4 regions of the Stappia sp. ICDLI1TA098 genome follow, and region 1 is predicted to be linked to each of the others. Evidence: riboswitches for the same ligand, from Rfam matches in the RefSeq annotation. Region 1 holds a riboswitch; each other region holds the start of a gene.
What was found. A riboswitch is a leader RNA that binds a small molecule or an ion and turns the genes downstream of it on or off. The one in region 1 is predicted to bind cobalamin.
Positions count from the first base shown of each region.

Region 2: another riboswitch for cobalamin. It lies ahead of ACSLUQ_RS07070 ((2Fe-2S) ferredoxin domain-containing protein); the one in region 1 lies ahead of cobU (bifunctional adenosylcobinamide kinase/adenosylcobinamide-phosphate guanylyltransferase).
Region 3: another riboswitch for cobalamin. It lies ahead of ACSLUQ_RS19650 (ribonucleoside-diphosphate reductase subunit alpha); the one in region 1 lies ahead of cobU (bifunctional adenosylcobinamide kinase/adenosylcobinamide-phosphate guanylyltransferase).
Region 4: another riboswitch for cobalamin. It lies ahead of ACSLUQ_RS08510 (DUF1636 family protein); the one in region 1 lies ahead of cobU (bifunctional adenosylcobinamide kinase/adenosylcobinamide-phosphate guanylyltransferase).

Region 1 covers NZ_JBTZBT010000001.1:2,053,603-2,058,581, reverse strand. Annotated here, with positions in the region: gene ACSLUQ_RS09230 (putative bifunctional diguanylate cyclase/phosphodiesterase) at 1-506, opposite strand, end outside; gene ACSLUQ_RS09225 (VOC family protein) at 870-1,748, shown strand; tRNA gene ACSLUQ_RS09220 (tRNA-Asn) at 1,898-1,972, opposite strand; cobalamin riboswitch at 2,138-2,365, shown strand; gene cobU (bifunctional adenosylcobinamide kinase/adenosylcobinamide-phosphate guanylyltransferase) at 2,516-3,058, shown strand; gene cobW (cobalamin biosynthesis protein CobW) at 3,055-4,173, shown strand; gene cobN (cobaltochelatase subunit CobN) at 4,221-4,979, shown strand, end outside.
Region 2 covers NZ_JBTZBT010000001.1:1,566,398-1,571,376, reverse strand. Annotated here, with positions in the region: gene ACSLUQ_RS07080 (ABC transporter permease) at 1-317, opposite strand, end outside; gene ACSLUQ_RS07075 (ABC transporter substrate-binding protein) at 331-1,821, opposite strand; gene ACSLUQ_RS07070 ((2Fe-2S) ferredoxin domain-containing protein) at 1,823-2,656, opposite strand; cobalamin riboswitch at 2,763-2,974, opposite strand; partial or broken gene ACSLUQ_RS07065 (GTP-binding protein) at 3,025-3,375, opposite strand; gene ACSLUQ_RS07060 (ZinT family metal-binding protein) at 3,422-4,078, opposite strand.
Region 3 covers NZ_JBTZBT010000005.1:73,641-78,619, forward strand. Annotated here, with positions in the region: gene ACSLUQ_RS19650 (ribonucleoside-diphosphate reductase subunit alpha) at 1-2,351, opposite strand, end outside; cobalamin riboswitch at 2,466-2,686, opposite strand; gene ACSLUQ_RS19655 (ABC transporter substrate-binding protein) at 2,841-4,091, opposite strand; gene ACSLUQ_RS19660 (carbohydrate ABC transporter permease) at 4,159-4,979, opposite strand, start outside.
Region 4 covers NZ_JBTZBT010000001.1:1,866,114-1,871,092, forward strand. Annotated here, with positions in the region: gene znuA (zinc ABC transporter substrate-binding protein ZnuA) at 1-403, shown strand, start outside; gene ACSLUQ_RS08500 (DUF4198 domain-containing protein) at 599-1,324, shown strand; gene ACSLUQ_RS08505 (GTP-binding protein) at 1,400-2,623, shown strand; cobalamin riboswitch at 2,676-2,887, shown strand; gene ACSLUQ_RS08510 (DUF1636 family protein) at 3,008-3,490, shown strand; gene ACSLUQ_RS08515 (ABC transporter ATP-binding protein) at 3,487-4,314, shown strand; gene ACSLUQ_RS08520 (ABC transporter substrate-binding protein) at 4,378-4,979, shown strand, end outside.

The DNA of each region.
Region 1 (4,979 bases):
AGACGCTGCGCCATGCCGATCAGCAGGTCGTCGCCGGCTGCGTGGCCAAGCAGGTCGTTGAGGCTCTTGAAGCCGTCGAGATCGATGCTGAAAACCGCAAGGCGCGGCTGGGCGTTCGCGCGCTGGCTGTCGATGTCGTGAATGAACTGGGCGAGTTGGCGGCGGTTCGCCAGCCCGGTGAGTACGTCATGCTCGGCAAGCCACGCGGCACGTTTTTCAGCTTCAACGCGTCGGTGCAGTTCGCCCTTGAGGCGGGCGTGATGCCTGATGCTGTAGAGGAACCCGAGGATGCCGATGATGGAAATTGCCAAGAAGGCTTCGTCGACTTCAAAGGTCTCATGAGCCTTGGCAAATGCGATAGCAGCCTCGAACGCGTCCAGGTAAACGAGGATGGACCAGATTCCGATGCCACTCGCAACGACAAGTACCGGTTCGGCAAACCGTTGCCAAAGTTGTGCTATCTGCGGTGGCATGTCGATTTCCCCAGTGGCCCCAAGAAATAACAATGTTCAATGCCAATAAATTATGATTGCCCATCGAATTTGCATAGGAAGGGAAAATACGAGCGTTTATGAGAAATCCCGCCGCTCAATGTTTCGCAGCAGCGGTGGGAGAATTTATTTGTCGAATAAAAACAAGCGTCAGGACAAATTCCAAAGGGGAAGGGGGCAAGCATGGCAGGCGGCGCCGATTGGCCCCGCTGAGGAGAGCCTTGATGTTTCTTACATTGTTTCTGTCAGATTAACAATATTGCCACGATTACGCCAATTGTACGAAGACCGTGCCTGTCCCAGGTTTTAGCGGCAAGGCCGGCAAGGAGGCCGGCGCTTGCGTGGCGAGCGGATGCCAGGCGCAATCGGGGACTTATGATGGAGCTTCACACAAAGACCGGAACCGGGCAGTTCGATATGATGGCCGCGCCGATGCGCGTCGGTCGCGTAGTTCTGGCCGTTCGCGATCTGGCGGCAATGACCGACTTTTACCGCAAGGTGCTCGGGCTTGCCGTTCTTGCGCGCGATGATGAAACCGTGCGGCTGGGAGTTGGCGATTCTGTGCTTCTGGAGCTGCGCGGCGATCCTTCTCTTGCCGCGTCGAGCCCGCGCGAGGCCGGTCTCTTTCATACCGCCTTCTTGCTGCCGACGCGCGCCGATCTCGGCTGCTGGCTGCGCTTCGCGCTGCAGACGGGCCTAAGGATCGACGGGGCGTCGGATCACATCGTCAGCGAAGCGCTCTACCTTGCCGATCCCGAGGGCAACGGCATCGAGATCTACACCGATCGCCCGGCCGAGGTCTGGTGGCGTGCGGATAGCACGGTGACCATGTCCACCGATCCGCTCGACGCGGAAGGCCTGATCGCTGCTGGAGCAGAGCGGACCTGGTCCGGCATGCCGCAAGGAAGCATCGTCGGTCATGTTCACCTGCGCGTCGGCGACACAGATCTGGCTGAGGGCTTCTATCGCGACGTGATCGGCTTTGACCTTTCGGCGCGCTATCCTGGCGGCAGCTTCTTCGGCTCCGGCGGTTATCATCACCAGCTTGCCGGCAATGTCTGGAACAGCCGGGGGGCGGGCACGCGCACGCCGGGGCGCACCGGTCTCGCGTCGTTGGAGCTCATCGTTCTTTCGAAGGAGGATCGCGACCGGATCTCCGCGACTGCACGCGCCGGGGGGATTTTCGTCGATGATTCGGGTGACGTGCTGACGCTTCGGGATCCCTGGGGAACGGAAATCGTTCTGCGCGGGGCTTGATGCACGGATCGGTAGACATCCGTCGGAGCCAGTTCCGGCGGATGCCATCTCCCCGATTGCATGCTTGCGACGGGCGAGAGGTCACACAACCGCATACGCTGCGAAGCGCCGCCTTGCGGAAAATCTCGATGTAAGGAAAAGAAGAAGAGTGGCTCCCCGGGCCGGATTCGAACCAGCGACCAAGCGGTTAACAGCCGCTTGCTCTACCACTGAGCTACCGGGGATCACTGAACCGCAGTGCGGTGCACCGCGTCGGTGAGGGGCATATAGCAAAGCCCATGCGCATTTGCCAAGTATTTTGTCATGATTTTTCCACAGGCACCAGTGCGGGGAGGGGATCTGGCGCCGAATGCCGGGCGGTCCGGCGAGCTTGTTGGCGGCCTCGCGCCGCGCTATGAAGGACGACCGGTCCTTATCCGACGGACAAAGTCCGAGGGAGAGGTGAAAGTCGGAATACGGTGGGGGACGACCCAAGTCGGGGTCCCGAATCCGTAGCTGCCCCCGCAACTGTGAGCGGCGAGCCATCCTGCGCGTACCACTGGGCGAACGGCCCGGGAAGGGCAGGGACATGGCCGCGACCCGCGAGCCAGGAGACGAGCCGGAGATCCCGGGAGCCCGCATCCGCCCTGTGGCGCGCGGCCCCGGCCCGAAACGTCACGGCCGTCGGGTGGACGGCAGGAGGCTGCAATGAAGAGATTCGATCCCGGCCGTCGTCTGCGCGGCCGTACACGCCTGTCACCGCATTGCCCGCGCGTGGCCGGAAACTAATGCCCTTCAGGACTGTTCTCGTGACCGGCGGTGCGCGCTCTGGCAAGAGCGCCTACGCGGAGGGGCTCGTTCGCGCCAGCGGCCGCGAGCGTGTCTACGTGGCGACCTGTGTCGCCGGCGACGGCGAGATGCGCGAGCGCGTCGCACGCCACCGCGACCAGCGCGGCGAAGGCTGGCTGACGCTGGAGGAGCCTCGCGATATCGCCGGCGTCATCGCCGCCGAGAGCCGGCCCGGGCGGGCGCTGCTGGTCGACTGCCTGACGCTCTGGCTTTCGAACGTCCTTTTCGCCGAAGCGGATCCCGCCGCCGAGACCCGGCGGCTGCGTGCCGCGATTGCCGCTGCAGCCGGGCCGGTGGTGCTCGTCACCAACGAGGTCGGCTCCGGTATCGTTCCCGACAATGCGCTTGCCCGCCGCTTTCGCGACGAGCAGGGACGCCTCAACCGTCTGATCGCGGAAGCGGCCGAGGCCGCGGTGCTGGTAGCCGCCGGCCTGCCGCTTGTCCTCAAGCCCAATTCCGCCCAACCGGAGATCACCTTATGAGCACTTCCCAGCCCCCGCAGCGTACCGGCAAGATCCCGGCCACGATCGTCACCGGCTTCCTTGGGGCCGGCAAGACGACGCTGCTCTCCAATCTCTTGCGCGAGGCGAAGGGCAAGAGGATCGCGCTCATCGTCAATGAGTTCGGCGACATGGGCTTTGACGGCTCGCTGGTCGACGGCTGCGCCGACCCGACCTGCGCGGCCGACGAGGTGGTCGAACTGACCAATGGCTGCATCTGCTGCACGGTCGCCGACGACTTCCTGCCGACGATGGAAATGCTGATCAACCGCGAGGACGCGCCCGAGCACATCGTCATCGAGACGTCGGGCCTGGCTCTGCCTCAGCCGCTGGTGCGCGCTTTTTCCTGGCCGAGCGTGAAGACGCGGGTCACGGTCGATGCCGTGGTGACCGTTGTCGACGCGGCCGCCGTTGCCGAGGGGCGTGTTGTCGGCGACGAGGCGGCCCTTGCCGCGCAGCGCGCCGCCGACGAGGCGCTGGACCACGAAAGCCCGGTGGAGGAACTTTTCGAGGACCAGCTCGTCTGCGCCGACCTCGTCGTGCTCAACAAGGCCGATCTTGTCGACGCGGAGGGGCTTGCCCGTGTGCGCGCCGAGGTCGCCTCACGCGTGCGCCCTGCCGTTGAGATCGTCACGGCGGAGAAGGGGGTGCTCGCCGCCGACGTGCTCCTTGGCCGCATGAGTGCCTCCGAGGAGGACATGACCGGGCGCGAGGGGCATCACGAGAGCCATCACCATCACGACGACGGGGATCACGATCATGATCATGACGATGATCACGATCACCACCATCATCATCACGATCATGACCATGATGAATTCGAGAGCCATGTGGTGACGCTCGCGGCGTTCGCGTCGTTGAAGGACCTTGAGGCGCGCGTCGGCGCGGCGATGGCGGTTCCCGGCGTGCTGCGGATCAAGGGCGCGGCGGAAATATCCGGCAAGGCGGCACCGGCGATGGTGCAGGCGGTCGGCCCCCGCGTGGAAGCATGGTTCGCCCGCGACAGCCGCGCGCCGGGCCGGCTCGTGGTGATCGGGCTCGCCGGTTTCGACCTCGCCCGCGTGGAGGGGCTTCTCGCCAGCGCGCAGGCCGCCTGATCAGGCGAAAGAGCGGGCGGGAAAACGGAACCACAAGGGGAGGCGGCATGCACATTCTTGCCGGACGCAGCGGACGCATCGACCAGGGCGACGAGGCGGTCGATCTCGGCCAGAGCCCGGCGGACGTGATTGTCCTGTCTGCGGCCGACACAGAGCTCGCCTCTCTGGCGGCGGCGAAGCAGCGGCTTGGCGAGACCGTATCTTCGCTGCGACTTGCCAACATGATGGCGCTTTCCCATCCGTATTCGGTGGACCTTTACGCCGAGGACACGGTCGCGGGCTCTCGCCTCGTGATCCTTCGGCTGCTCGGCGGGGCGGAGTACTGGCCCTACGGCGTCGAAAGGCTGACGGAGGTCGCGCGCGGCGCGGGCATCGGGCTTGCCGTGATGCCGGGGGACGACCGCTGGGACGCGGATCTTGCCGCGCGTTCGACCCTCGATGTGGCGACCGTGGAATGCCTCTGGCGCTATCTCGCCGAGGGCGGGGCGGAGAACCAGGAAAACTTCCTGCGGTTCTGCGGGCATCTGCTCGATCAGACGGCGGAGCCCGATCCGCCCCGCGCGCTGCCGCGCGCCGGCATCTTCCTGCCCGACGTCGCGCGTCCCTCGCTTGCCGATCTCCGCTCGCTGTGGAGCGATCCGGATGCGCCCGTTGCCGCCATTGTCTTCTACCGCGCGCTCGTTCAGAGCGCGGCGACCGCGCCGGTGGAGGCGCTTGTCGCGGCGCTGCGGGCGCGCGGGCTCAACCCTCTTCCGGTTTTCGTCGCATCCCTGAAGGAGGCGGAGTCCGCTTCCGTGCTCGCCGCG
Region 2 (4,979 bases), 490 kb from region 1:
GAAATGCCGAGTGTGAGCGACAGGGGTAGGCGTTGCATGAACTCGCCAAAGATGGCCTCCCCCGTGCGGAACGAGCGTCCCCAGTCGCCGGCGACGAATCCCGACAACCAGCTGAAATAGCGCTGCGCCAGCGGCTGATCGAGACCCCATTCGGCACGCATCGCTGCGACCGTCGCAGGATCGGCGGGCAGGTTCCACGCACGGATGGCGATCTCGACAGGGTCGGCCGGCATCAGCGCGACAACGAGGAAGGCCAGCGCGGAGACCGCCAGCAAGCTGGCGGCCGCACGCAGGCCCAATCTCAGCGTATGCTCCAACACGCTAGTTCTTTCAGCGCACCTCGCCCATCTTCGGTCGGATCACGTGATAGTCTGAACCCCACGGCTCGTAATTCGCGAGGCGTTGCGAGAGGCCGACATGCCAGCTCGGCGACACGAGGAATGTTACCGGAGCATCCTTGAAGAGCTGCTCCTGCGCCTCCAGGGCAATCTCCATGCGCTCTTCCGACGTTCCGACCTTGGAAAATTTGGCAATGATCGCGTCGAACGCGTCGCTCTTGTAGCGCGCATGATTGAGCGGGCCATCGCTCTTCAGCATGGAGTTAAAGAAATAGGCAGGGTCCCCGGCGGGCGCAGTATGCTGTGCCCAGAGCGCAATGTCGAAAGCGCCGTCGGCAGCATATTCGCCGATATTCTCAACCACCCTGGTGTCGGAAGCAATGCCGACGCGGGCGAGGGCCGCCTTCACCACCGGCATCATGGTGACCAGGTCTGGCCGCTGCGGATAGGTGACGATCAGTATGGAGAGTTTCTGGCCATCCTTTTCGCGGACGCCGTCACTACCGGGCTCCCAACCGGCTTCGTCCAAAAGCGCCTTCGCCTTGTCGAGGTCCGTGTTGCGGGGCTCCTTCGCTGCAAAAGGGAAATATGGTGCAAAAGCGCCTGTGGCTGGAGTGCCGGCGTTGATCGCCGCGACGAGTTCCTGGCGGTCGATGGCGAGATCGATCGCCTGCCTGACTTTCACGTCCGATACGGCTGGTCGCTCATTGTTGATGAAGCCGAAATACTGGTAGCCCACCGGGAAGGATTTGATTGCGACACCCGGATTGGCTTTCAACCGTGAGAGGCCTTCAGCCGGCAAGCCAAAGGCAATATCGAGTTCGCCAGCCTCGAAGGCCAGTGCCATCGTCTGCGCATCGCCAAACCGGCGCAGATTGATCGGCGAACGGTCTTCCGCGCCGGGGAAACTGGTATTGGGCTTCAGTGCCAGGTTTTGGTCGACGTTGAACTCCTCGACCGCATAGGGGCCGGTGAACAGGAACGAGCCGTCCTCCTTTGTGGTGTAGGCCATAAGCGGCCATTCGGCGAAGAGTGCTGCAATCAACGGCACCGGCCTCTCCGTGGTCAGCGCAAGCGTGAGATCGTCCTGCGCCTCGAAACTGATCATGCCACCGGTGGATTTGGCCGCCGGCAGTTTTGAGAAGGTGTGATCGAACCCCTTTTTCAGGGCGGCCGCCGTGACAGGTGAGCCATCGGAGAAGAAGCGGCCGGGCGCAAGGCTAACGGTCCAGGTCAAGTCTCCGGTCCGCTCTGCCGTTGCAGCCAGTTCAGGCACCAGATTGCCGTCCTTGTCGACCATAAACAGCTTTTCGCCAATACCGTGGCTGACCAGCGCCCAGCTTGATGACCCTTTGGTCGGATCAAGAGCAGCTGTGATGAACGTTGCGCCGGCCTGGATTGCTTCTTGTGCTATTGCCGGCACAGTGAAAACGCACGTGGAAACGGCCAACGCGGCAAGCGTGGCTCGGGTGATGTGTCTCATGTCAGTCCTCTGTTGAATCTGGCTGAATCTTGCTGCGCAGGCGCTGCTTGCGTCCGGTCGGTTGATAGGCGAAGTCGTCGACGATGCGTCCTCCGAGCAGATGTTCCTCGACGATACGGTCGATCGCAGTCTCGGTAACACCGCCGTAATAGGTACACTCGGGAAACACTTGGACCACTGGTGCAAGTGCGCAGGGGCCCAAGCACGTCGATTTTGCGGTCATCGTGCCGCAGCCGGTCACACGCAGTTTGCGGCGCTGTTGCACGTTGCGCAGATGTGCCCAGATTGCATCCGCGCCGGCGGCGTTGCAGGCTCCGCCCTCGCAGACGAGGACGCGGTGCTTCTGCGCTGGCACCAACGATGCCTCAGGCTTTGCGCCGTCGGGAACAATGACGGGGGCGATTGCAGCATCTGCGATCATGGCGGAAAGCAACGCTTCGAAGTGCATACTCTGGGCGATATCGCGGGTGACCCGTATCGGTGGCCAGCCGTCAGGAGTTTCTGCCTGCCAACGCTTCAGCGAGCGTGTCATCCAGTTCATGAAGCTCGGTTCCATCGGAAGCACCAGCGGAACGACCAGAATGGACGCAAATCCGCGCCCGCGCAGGTTCAGAAGCGCATCGCGCAGCGATGGTTGTCCTTGCTCGGAAAAACATGAGATGGCCTGTGCCACATTGGGAAGACGTGCGGCTATGGACGCAAGTCGCTGCATCTCGGCATGAGGCGCGGCAGCGAATGCAGACTTTGCGACCAGCAGGACAGCCTCGCCGAGAACGGCAGGCCCGTTTCCTTCGTTGTGCCGGTTTGCATCCGTTGACGTTGAAGTCTGCTCCAATCAAAAATCCCCGCTGCCATGCAGACGGGGACCTGGAGACGTGGCGCGAGTTCAGTTCATGCAGACCGAACACAGCGTACGCGCTCCCATGGCAATCCCCGACCACGGAACTCTATGTTGTCAGGCAGGTCTCCTGGCTCGCGGGTCGTTGCTGCTTTGCGTGTCTTCCCGGCTCAAATGCCAGTGACATTGACGGCAAAGCGGCTCGCCGCTCACAGTTGCGGGTCAGCTCCGGCATTCCTCGAAAGGTCACCGGATTCCCTCTTAGCTCCCTGTCGGAAATTCCGACAGGGAGAACCTTGACGGCGCGACAGTCTCGAATTGTGTTTCACTTGTCAATCTCGCTTGAAATGTTCTTTCGGATCGGCTTAGGAAGCAACGGCATTGCGTTCCCAAGCCGGGAGCGGATCGGCTAGATCACGCCTGCGGCCGGGCATGAAGTCTGTTTCCGGAACGAGGCCAGCGTCCAGCTCGGCGCGGACTTTCCGCTCATCCATCGGATCACAACCGATGAAGACGATCTCCTGGCGCCGATCGCCCCACACGGGATCGAGATAGGGCCTCATGGCTGCCTTCCATTCCGGATAATCCGGCCATTGATGCTTGCGGACAGATGCCCACCACAGGCCATGCTTTTCTGTGCGGATGAGCGCTCCGGTCTGACTGATTTCACCGACATAATCCGGGCGGGTCGCCAGCCAGAAGAACCTCTTGGCGCGCCCGGCTGGAAGCCGGGCGCGAGGTTGTTGGAAGAAGCGTCCCCAATCAGTGCGCGATCATCTCGTGAACGATCTCGTCGGCCTTGAGCGAGGACGGATAGTAGGTCGGCCAGTTTGTCAGCTCCTCCAGCAGGGCCGCACGGTCGTCGCCCCAGTAGAGGTGATAGTGGTCGGTGACCTCGGGCGCGATCCTGTGATCGCTGAACTGGATGAACGCAGGTGCGGCCTCGTCGCCTTTCGTCTTCTTGAAGATGAAGCGGACGCCGCGGTTGCCCTTCTTGTAGGTGAGGATCTCGTAGCCGTCATAGGCGTAGTGGCCCTCGACCGGCTGGCCGTCACGATAGAAGGTGACGATGTCGCCCTTGATCGTGATCCGCTCGACGTCGGTCTTGTAACCGACATCGTAATAGGCCTTCCATTCGTCGGCGGTCTTGTCTCCGCTTTCGGCCTTGTGCGTCCAGACAGGATCGAGCGTCCCGTCCTTCAGGTGCGGATAGACCGACTGCCAATCGCCCGCGTAGTCCGAGAGGGGGCGATCCTTGATCTGGCTGTCCTCGAAATAGCCTTTGTAGACCTTCTCGTCACCGTGATCGTGTGCGTGCTCCTTGCCATGATTGTGTCCGTCACCATGACTGTGGTCGTGGCTTTTCTCGCCCTCATGGTTCTTGCCGCTCCCGCCTGCAACAGTGATGTTGTATGGCATGCCCTCGACCTCGATGGTTCCGGATTCCTGCAGGGTGTCCTTCGCAATCCGTCGAACCAGTCCGGCCTTCGGATCGCTCATGACGATCTCGTCGCCAGCCATGGCCAGCCGCGGGCGCGGGTCGTTCCAGTGGCCGTCCATCGAGTAGGACTCGGTCACCTTTTCGCTCTTGGCCACCGCGCCGTCGAGGATGTCCAGTTGATGCAGCGTGCCGTCTTCGGTGAGCACATAGCCAAAGCGGGCATTGGCCGGATCGAGCGCGAAGTCGATACGTCGGAACGGAAGCTTTATGTAGCGGAAGTGTGGTTCGTCGGCGGGGTCAACCACCACAAGGCCATTGGCACCGTAGTTCCCTAGGAAGACCTGCATGCTCTTGGCACCGAGCAGTGTTCCGGTCTTCTGGCCGGCCGGCAGGTCGTTTGAATATTTCAGCATCTTGAAGGTCGGTGCATCGCTTCCGGCAGTGACCGTCAGCACGCCTTCATCACATCCAGCCGCGAGGAAGGCACCGGAAAACGCCTCGCCATGAATTCCGGAGCAGGTGGCAACCTCGCCGACCGGCGTTCCGTCTTCCTTGACCGTCTGCATGCCAACCCGCTTAGGCAAGGCGTCGCCTTCAACCGGCACGTCGGAAGCGACCGTCGTGACCCAGTGCTTGCCGATCGGTGCAGCAAAGCCGTGATGTGCACGGGCTTGCGGCAAGCGAGTGGACTCGACCTCGCCGTGCGAGAGTTCGTGAGCGTCGACAATCTCGTTGTACCCGCCGCGGTCGAAATTGATCACCACCTTGCCGTCGTGGTCGATGATGTGGAACGGGCGCGGACCTGTCAGGGTTGCTTCGGCCGCCTTGGGGTCCTCAATGTCGATGTCTGAATGATCGCCGTGCGCGTGCAGCGAGATG
Region 3 (4,979 bases), on a different contig from region 1:
TTCTGATAGGCCGGCTCGATCGACTGGGAGACGCCGCAGATGTTGGAGATCGTTGCCGTCGGCGCGATCGCCATGCAGTTGGAATTGCGCATGCCGACGCGCCTGACGCGCTCACGCAGGGAGTCCCAGTCGAGCCGGGAGGTGCGGTCGGGCACGAACCCGTCGCGCGCCTCCGCCAAGAGATCGAGGCTGTCGACGGGCAGGATGCCCTTCGACCACAGCGAGCCTTCGAAGCTTGCATAACGACCGCGCTCGGCGGCAAGCGCCACCGAGGCCGAGATCGCGTGGAAGCTCACGGCCTCCATGCTCCGGTCGGCGAAGTCGACGGCCTCCGGCGAGGCATAGGCGATGTGCTGGGCCTGGAGCGCGTCCTGGAAGCCCATGATGCCGAGGCCGACCGGGCGGTGGCGCAGGTTGGAGCGCCGGGCCTCCGGGATCGTGTAGAAATTGATGTCGATGACATTGTCGAGCATCCGCATCGCGGTGGCGACCGTGCGCGCCAGCCGGTCGTGGTCGAGACCGTCCGCGGTGACATGGGCGGCAAGGTTGACCGAGCCGAGATTGCAGACGGCGACCTCGTCCTCCGCCGTGTTCAGCGTGATCTCCGTGCAGAGGTTGGAGGAATGCACGACGCCGACGTGTCCCTGCGGAGAACGGATGTTGCAGGGATCCTTGAACGTGATCCAGGGGTGCCCCGTCTCGAACAGCATGGTCAGCATCCGCCGCCACAGGTCGACGGCCCGCACCTGCCTGAACACCTTGATCTCGCCGCGCGCTGCGCGCGCCTCATGGGCCTCGTAGGCGGTCTTGAAGGCAGGGCCGTAGAGATCGTGAAGCTCCGGCGTCTCGTCGGGCGAGAACAATGTCCAGGCCGCGTCGGCCTCGACACGCTCCATGAACAGGTCCGGCACCCAGTTGGCGGTGTTCATGTCGTGGGTGCGCCGGCGGTCGTCGCCGGTGTTCTTGCGAAGGTCGAGGAATTCCTCGATGTCGATGTGCCAGGTCTCGAGATACGCGCAGACCGCGCCCTTGCGCTTGCCGCCCTGATTGACGGCGATGGCTGTGTCGTTGGCGACCTTCAGGAAGGGAACGACACCCTGGCTCTCGCCGTTGGTGCCCTTGATATGAGCGCCGAGCCCGCGCACCTGCGTCCAGTCGTTGCCAAGTCCGCCGGAGTATTTGGCGAGCAGCGCATTGTCCCGGATCGCCTTGAAGATGCCGTCGAGATCGTCCGAGACGGTGGTCAGGAAGCAGGACGAGAGCTGCGGGTGGCGGGTGCCGGAGTTGAAGAGTGTCGGCGTCGAGGTCATGAAGTCGAAGGAGGAAAGAAGCCGGTAGAACTCGATGGCGCGGGCTTCCCGGTCTATCTCGTGCACGGCGAGCCCCATGGCGACGCGCATGAAGAATGCCTGCGGCAGTTCGATGCGGGTGCCGCGCGCATGCAGGAAATAGCGGTCGTAAAGCGTCTGCAGGCCGAGGTAGTCGAATTGCATGTCGCGCTCGGGCGCGAGTGCGGCGGCAAGAGTGGCGAGATCGAAGCGGGCGAGCTCCGGATCGAGAAGTTCCTCCTCGATGCCGCGTCGCACATAGGCGGTGAAATAGGCGCCGTAGCGTTCCGCCATCTCCGCCTGCGTCGCCTGGTCAGGGCGTCCGGCAAGGAACGACAACGCCTCGCGGCGCAGCTTGTCGTTGAGCAGGCGGGCGGAGACCTTGGCGTAGTTCGGCTCACGCTCGATCAGCGTGCGCGCGGCGAGGATCGGTGCCAGTGCCAGCTCGTCGGCGCTGATGCCGTCATAGAGATTGCGTCGCGTTTCGGCGAGGACCGTCTCGCTCGACACGTCGGCGAGTCCGCCGGTCGCTTCGCGGATGACGGTTTCGAGCCGGGCGTCGTCAAGGGCGACAAGGGTTCCGTCCGCCGAAGTCATGCGCAGGGCGGGCGGCGTGGTCATGGCCGGAGCCGTCGCGGCGCGCTCGCGCTCGCGTTCCCGCGCGCGCTCCTCGCGGTAGAGAACATAGGCGCGGGCGACCTTGTGGTGACCGCCACGCATCAGCGCCAGTTCCACCTGGTCCTGGACGTCCTCGATGTGGAAGGTGCGACCGGCCTCGCCACCGCGCGTCAGGCCGGCGACGACCTGCTCCGTCAGTCCCTCGACGATGTCGTGCACGCGGTGCGAGGCCGCGGAGCCGCTGCCCTCGATGGCGAGGAAGGCCTTCGACAGCGCCAGCGTGATCTTGGAGGCGTCGAAGGGCGTCACGGTGCCGTTGCGGCGGATCACCCGGCAGCCGGGATCGGCGGCCGGAACGGATTGAGCCCGGAGATCCGGACGTTCGGTTGCGATGGTCAGAGACATCGGCTTCAAACCCCAATTTATTGGGGGCAAAGGCCGAGCGGATGCAGGAGGAGGCCGCCGCGTGATGCAGCGACGATTGATCCATGCGATCCACCGGGACACCCCGCCCAGGGACGATACGTTGGTGTCACGGCAGGTCTCCTGGCTCGCGGGTCACAGCTTCCGTCCGGCCTTCCCGAAACCCTCAGGTTCCAGTGACGCGATAGGGACGTTGGCTCGTCGCTTACAGTTGCGGGGGCAGCTTCGGCCTTGCCGTCCCGATTCAGGACGGCGCACCGAATTCCCTCTTAGCTCTCGATCCTGAGAATCGAGAGACCATGACTACAAGATATGGTGGTTGAAGCCGGATCTTCCGTCAATTGATTGTGTTCGACCATCCAAGAGATTTTCTCGGTGGGAGCCTGGCGTGACGAAGCGTTGCCATAAGAAAAGGCCACGGCCGCTTGCGCGACCGTGGCCCCGTGATGCCGGGTCAGGGAGACCCCGGCCTCACTTCATGCCGAGCTGGACGCGCAGCGTTTCGGCAAGCTCCTTGATCGTCGCCTCGGGGTCGGCACCTTCGGTGACCTCGACCAGCGCGGCCGAGATAAGGTCGGTCACGGCGACGCCCTCGGTGCCCGGATAGGCGTACCAGGGGCCGGCGTAGTTCGCGATCTGGGTGTGGGCGACAAGCGCGTTCGGGTTCTTTTCATAGAACGAGCCGAGATAGGCCTTGTCCTCGATCACGATGGAGTTGGCCGGGGCATAGCCGGTCGATTCCACGATGATCTTCTGGCCTTCGGGGCCGGTCACGAAGGAGATGTACTCCCAGGCGGCCTTCTGCTTGGCCGCATCCTTGGTCAGCATGACGATGCCGGAGCCGCCGGTGGGGAAGTAGACCTTCTCCTTGTCCTCGGTGGCGATCGGCAGCGGCTTCACCGCGAGCGTGAAGGCATCTCCGGCGCCCTGCTCGAAGCGCGTCTGCAGCGAGGAGCTCTCGAACATGATGCCAAGCGTACCGGCCGGCAGCGCCTGGCGGGCGTCGCTGTCGGCGTAGGACTTCATGCCGCCTTCCTTGGCGAAGCGCTGGTAGAGGCGCGCAGCCTCGATGCCGGCTTCGCTGTCGAGGGTGATGTCGGTCTCGTCCTCGTTCATCGGGCGCCCGCCATAGGCGCCGAGCAGCGACTGGTAGCGCCAGTCGTGGCGGTCGATCCATACGCCGTCGATGTTGTCGCCAAGCGCGTTGATCTTGGCGGCGAGCTCGATCACCCCGTCATACGTGGTGGGGAAATCGTCCATCGAGCCGCCGGCTTGCTCGACCAGCTTGGGGTTGACGTACATCACCAGCGTCGAGGCGGACGTTGCAAGCGCGTGCTGCTGGCCCTTGAAGCTGCCGAGCGAGAGCAGGGCGGGCGTGTAGCCGGCCTTTGCGGGATCCTCGCCGAGGAAACCCTCCAGCGGCTGCGTCAGGCCGCGCTCCTGCAGGATGCGCCAGCGGTTGAGGCCGACATAGGCGACGTCCGGCGCGGTGCCGGCGACAGCCTCGCGCAGCAGGCGCTGGACGCCTTCCGGATAGCCCTCGGCGGCGCCGTCGAGGGTGACCTTGATGTCGGGATGCTTGGCCATGAAGGCATCGGCGAGCACCTTCTGCGTGTCCGCCCAGATGGTCGGAATCGCATAGTGCACGCGGATTTCGGTTTCCTGCGCGGTCGCGGCGGTGGCGGTGAGCGCGAAGGCGGCGGCGAATAGGGCACGTCTCATGCTTGACACTCCTTGTTGACGTTTCTGCACGCGCGGTTTTTCCCGCGTCTTTCGTGGTTCCCGCGTTTCAGCCCTTGAGCCCGCTTGCCGCGAGGCCCTGGGTGAACTTCCGCTGCGCCACCAGAAAGGCGATGACCAGCGGAGCGGTGATGATCACGGCCGCTGCCATCAGCGGGCCGACGTCGTCACCGGATTCCTCGTCCCGGAAGTAGAGAATGCCGCGCGGCGGAGTGGCGAGATGCGGATCGGTCGTGGCGATCAGCGGCCAGAACAGGTCGTTCCAGTGCGCGGTGACGGAGAAGATCGCAAAGGCGGTGGCCGCCGGCATGACAAGCGGGAAGGCGATGCGCCAGACGATGGCGGTCTCGCTCAGCCCGTCGACCCGGGCGGCCTCGAAGAGCTCCACCGGAAGCTGCGAGAAGGCCTGGCGAAACAGGAAGATGCCGAAGGCTGTGGGGACGAACGGCAGGATCAGCGCCCAGTAGGAGTTGAGGATGCCAGCCTGCGCGAAACCCAGGAAGATTGGGATCGCGGTGACGTGGAACGGCACCAGCAGTGCGGCCAGAACCAGCGCGAAGACGAGGCCGCGCGCCTTGAAGTGGCGCTGGGCGAGCGCATAGGCGCAAGGCACGGCGAAAAGGACCTGGAAGATCAGGATGCCGGACACCACGACCAGCCCGTTCCACAGGAACAGCGGCACGTCGGTGCTCGTCAGCGCGACCCAGAAGTTCTGCCATTCGATGCGCGACGGCAGGAGTTGCAGCTCGGCGGTAAAGATTTCGTCCCGGGGCTTGATCGACAGCAGCAGCATCCAGGCGAAGGGAAGCAGGATCGCAGCAGCGCCGAGAAGCAGAAGCAGTGTCGAGACGGCATGGCCTGTGAGCTTTC
Region 4 (4,979 bases), 190 kb from region 1:
CCGCCTCGAGGGACGGCTCGATACGGAAAAGGCCGAGATCGCCAACATCGTCGCCCCCATCCGGGACAAGGGCTATGTGGTCTTTCATGACGCCTACCAGTACTTCGAAAAGCGTTTCGACCTCCACGCCGCCGGCTCCATCACCGTGAGCCCCGAGGTCATGCCCGGGGCGGACCGGGTGAAGCAGATCCGCGCCAAGATCTCCGATCTCGGCGCCACCTGCGTCTTCGCCGAACCGCAGTTCGAGCCGAAGCTGGTTTCCGTCGTCATCGAGGGCACGAAGGCGCGCAGCGGCGTGCTGGATCCGCTCGGTGCGGACATTCCCGCCGGTCCCGATCAGTACCCCGAGCTGCTGAAGGCGCTTGCCACCTCGCTCGCCGACTGCCTTTCGGCGAACGACTGACCTGACCACGCCGGTGCGCAACGCCCACTGCTTGCGCGCCGGCATTCTCCCCGCACCGTCGCAGCGACGCCGCCTGGCGTTGCGCGACCTTGCCCGCCGAACCCGTCTCCGTCTCGCTGCCGGCTCCCGGTGGCGTGTTGTGGCGTGGGTTTTCATCACCCAAATATGTTATGTTATCACATAAAGGACGCATTCATGCGACTGCTTCGCACCTCAACCGCCGCCGCGCTTTTCCTGGCCTCGCTTGCCTCGGCCTCAGCCCATGGCATCTGGATCGCCCAGCGCCACGGCGATCAGGCCATCGTCTACGGTCACGGTGCCTCGGACGAGGCCTATGACCCGGCAAAGCTCACGAGCCTTGCCGCAGCCACCGGCGACGGCAAGGCGGTGGCGCCGGATGTTCGCAAGGCCAAGGATCATGTCACCTTCAGCCTGCCGGACAGCGCCGTCTACGTCAGCGCGACGATGGACAACGGCTATTGGACCGAGCGCCAGGATGGCAGCTGGGTAAACAAGGCGAAGGACGAAGTCACCGACGCCCGGACTGCCGGCCGCAACTTCAAGCACGCGGTCTCGCTTGTCGGCGAGCCGGGCGGTGCTCCCCGCCCGCAGGGTCTGCCGCTGGAGATCGTGCCGCTAGCCGACCCTCTTCATCTGCATGCCGGCGACACGCTCGAGATCAAGGTTCTTGCCGACGGCGTTCCGGTCGCAGACGTGCCCGTCACCGCCGAATACACGACCGACAGCGAGGCGAGCCCGGTGCGCACCGATGCCGAGGGCAAGGCGCGTATCACCGTGCGCAACTCAGGCCTGAACGTCATCGCCGCCTCCTACAAGGCCCCGACCGACGACCCGGCCAAGGCCGACACCATCAATCACTTCACCACCTTCTCCTTCACCCTCTCCCGTCACAGCCACTGACGGATGACGCAAACGCGGGGGCGCCGAGTTTTCGGCGTCCCCGCAGAACAGCCCATCAGACACAGCGAGCCAGCCATGCCTCCCCGTCCGCACCCGAAAGGGAAGCTTCCCGTTACGGTTCTCTCCGGCTTTCTCGGCGCTGGAAAGACCACGCTCCTGAACCGCGTCCTCTCCAATCGGGAAGGTTTACGCGTCGCCGTCATCGTCAACGACATGAGCGAGGTCAACGTCGATGCCAGCCTGATCCGCGAAGGTGGAGCAAACCTGTCCCGCGTGGAAGAGAAACTGGTCGAGATGACCAACGGCTGCATCTGCTGCACGCTTCGCGAGGACCTTCTCAAGGAAGTGTTCCGGCTTGCCGGCGAAGATCGCTTCGACCATCTGCTGATCGAGGCGAGCGGCATTTCAGAACCCCTGCCCGTCGCCGCGACCTTCTCCTTCCGCGACGAGGATGATGTCAGCCTCGAGGACGTGGCTCAGATCGATTCCATGGTCACCGTGGTCGACGCAGCGAGCCTGCTGAAGGACTACGGCTCGACCGACTTCCTGACAGACAGGGGCGAATCCCTGGGCGAGGAGGACGAGCGCACGCTGGTCGACCTGCTCGTCGACCAGATCGAGTTTGCCGATACGATCGTCCTCAACAAGGTCTCCTCGGCCAGCCCTGACGACCTCGCCGCCGCGCGCAAGATCGTGCGCGCGCTCAACGCCGACGCCCACGTCATCGAGACCGATTTCGCCGAAGTCGCCGCCGGGGACATTCTCGGCACCGGCCGTTTCGACTTCGAGCGGGCGCAGACGCATCCGCTCTGGTTCAAGGAGATGAACGGCTATGCCGACCACATCCCCGAAACCGAGGAATACGGCGTTCGCTCGTTCGTCTACCGGGCGCGCCGCCCCTTTGACCCGACACGCTTCAAGCGGTTCATCGACACCACCTGGCCCGGCGTCATCCGCGCCAAGGGATTCTTCTGGCTGGCGACGCGCCCGCGTTTCGTCGGTGAGATCAGCCAGGCCGGCAGCATCGTGCGAACCGAGAAGCGCGGGCTTTGGTGGAGCGCCGTACCGACCTCCTACTGGCCGGAACACCCGGAGTGGCGCGAGGCGATGCGACCTCTCTTCGACCCGGTCTGGGGCGACCGACGCCAGGAGATCGTCTTCATCGGCGTCAGCGACATGGACGAAGCCCGACTTCGCGCCGATCTCGACGCCTGCCTGGTGGAGGCGACCGCCTTCAAGCCGGAGCGTTGGACAGGCCTTGCCGACCCCTTTCCCCTTTGGAACGCCGGCGGAGACTAGCGGTATGCGGCGAGAGGGCGACGAAAGCCGGTTGCAGCACCCCGGCCGATCTGCCAGTTTCAGCTGCGATGGTTGCCCGACGAGAATCTCCGAGGGCATGAAAAGGGAACACGGTGAGGCGTACCCAGCAGGGACCGAAACCGTGGCTGCCCCCGCAACTGTGAGCGGAAAGCCGACCCCGGTTTGCCACTGCCCTGACGGGCGGGAAGGTGGGGAAGGCGATGACCCGCGAGCCAGGAGACCTGCCATCGTGGATTCACCAGTGACCGGACGGGGTGTTCCGGGAGGGCGACATGGCAATTCCGATAGCGCGCACGCCGAAGGTGCGCCATCAGACCGCCTGCGTTCTTCTCCTGCCCCGTCTTTCCGACCGGCAGGATGTAGATGGCGCACGACCTGATCCCTTGCGAAACGCGAGCTGACGACACGGCCCCGTCCGCCATGGCCGGCGCGGTCGTCATCGTTTGCACCACCTGCCGGGCACGCACCGTCGACGAGGACGGCAGCACCCGTTACGGCGAGCGTGTCGGCCCGGCAGTGAGCGAGCGCCTGTGCACTGCCTTGCGCGACCAGGGACTGGCACCATCCGTGGCCGTGACTGGTGCGGCCTGCATGGCCGGCTGCGGCCGCCCCTGCGCCATTGCCATCCAGGCGCCGGGCAAGGCGGGCTATCTCTTCGGCAGCATCGAGACAGACGAGGAAATCTCGGCGATTGCCACTTTCGCCGGACAATACCTCGAGTTGGCGGACGGATGGTGTTCCTCGCTCCAGCGCCCGGAAGCTCTGAAGGGCAAGACCCTGGCCCGCCTGCCCGCGCCCGTCGTCGCCTTCCCGCTTTCCATGGCAAACGCGGAGATCGTTGAATGACACACGAGAGCGGCCTGGAAACCACCCTGGAACTCATCGGCGTCGGCTATTCGACCGCACGCGGGCAACGGCTCGTCGAGGATGTCTCCTTCCATGTCCATGCAGGCGAGATCCTGGTGATCGCCGGCCCGAACGGAGCCGGCAAGAGCACGCTGGTGCGCATGATCGCGGGTCTTGCACCTGCCGGCGACGGCGAGATCCTGCTGGGCAAGCGTTCGCTTGCGCGTGTGCCGATCCACGAGCGCGCCCGCGCCATCGCCTACGTCGGGCAGAGCGAGGAGCCGGATGGACGCCTCTCCGTCGCCGACTACGTGGCGCTCGGCCGCCTGCCCCATCGCCGGGCACTCGACGCCCGCGCCCATCAGGCAGCCCTCGGCGAAGCTCTAGCCGTGGCGGGCCTGACGGGGTTGTCGCGGCGAACCATGGGGAGCCTCTCCGGCGGCGAACGGCAGCGGGCCAAGATCGCCCGCGCCGTGTGCCAGGAGCCAAGGCTTCTGGTTCTCGACGAGCCGACCAATCATCTTGACCCGCGGGCCCGCGGGGACCTGCTCAGCCTGGTCACCCGCCTTGGCATCACGGTCATCGCCGTGCTGCACGATCTCACGCTGATCGAGGATTTCGCCAGCCACGTCGCGCTGATCGACGAAGGCCGGCTGACGGCCTACGGACACCCGCGAGACGTCCTCTCAAGCGCTCGGGTGCGTGCGACCTTCGAGGTCGACATGCACCGCCTTCCGCACCCCTCCGAAGACCGCATGCTGTGCGCCCTCGACATCCCGATCCGCCGGACGACGCCTGAAGCGGTGCCCGCGCTCGCGGACTGATCCCTCTCCGGCGCGGCCGCAACCTTCCCATCACATCGCCTGCCTTCACCGAAAGGGCCTTTCATGATCCGTCTCACCGCCGCGCTTGCCGCGCTCCTGCTTGCCGGCACCGCCCATGCCGCACCTGTCACCGTCGACAACTGCGGCCAGCCACTGACCTTCGAGACCACGCCCGAGCGCATGGTGACGCAGGACATCAACATTTCCGAAATGGCCTTCGCACTGGATCTTCAGGATCACATGGTCGGCGTCAGCGGCATCAGCGGCTGGTACAAGACGACGCCCGAGTTCGAAGCCAGACGCGGCGAGCTACCGGAGATCGCGCCGAAGTATCCCTCGCTGGAAAACATCGTCGCCTCCGGCGCAGACGTCTTCTTCGGCGGCTGGTACTACGGCATGAAGCCCGGCGGCGACGTAACGCCGGAGACGCTCGCCGACCAGGGCGTCAAGACGCTGATCCTCACCGAAAGCTGCATCCACGTCGACAAGAGCCGCCCCGCCGCCTCGCTCGATCTGCTTTATGGCGACATCCTGCGGCTCGGCGAGATCTTCGACCGCCAGGACAAGGCGCAGGCGCTGGTGGAGGGCTGGAAGGCGCGCGTCGCCGCCGTGCAGGCCGCTGTGGCCGGGCGCGCGCCAGTGACGGTGTTCCTCTACGATTCCGG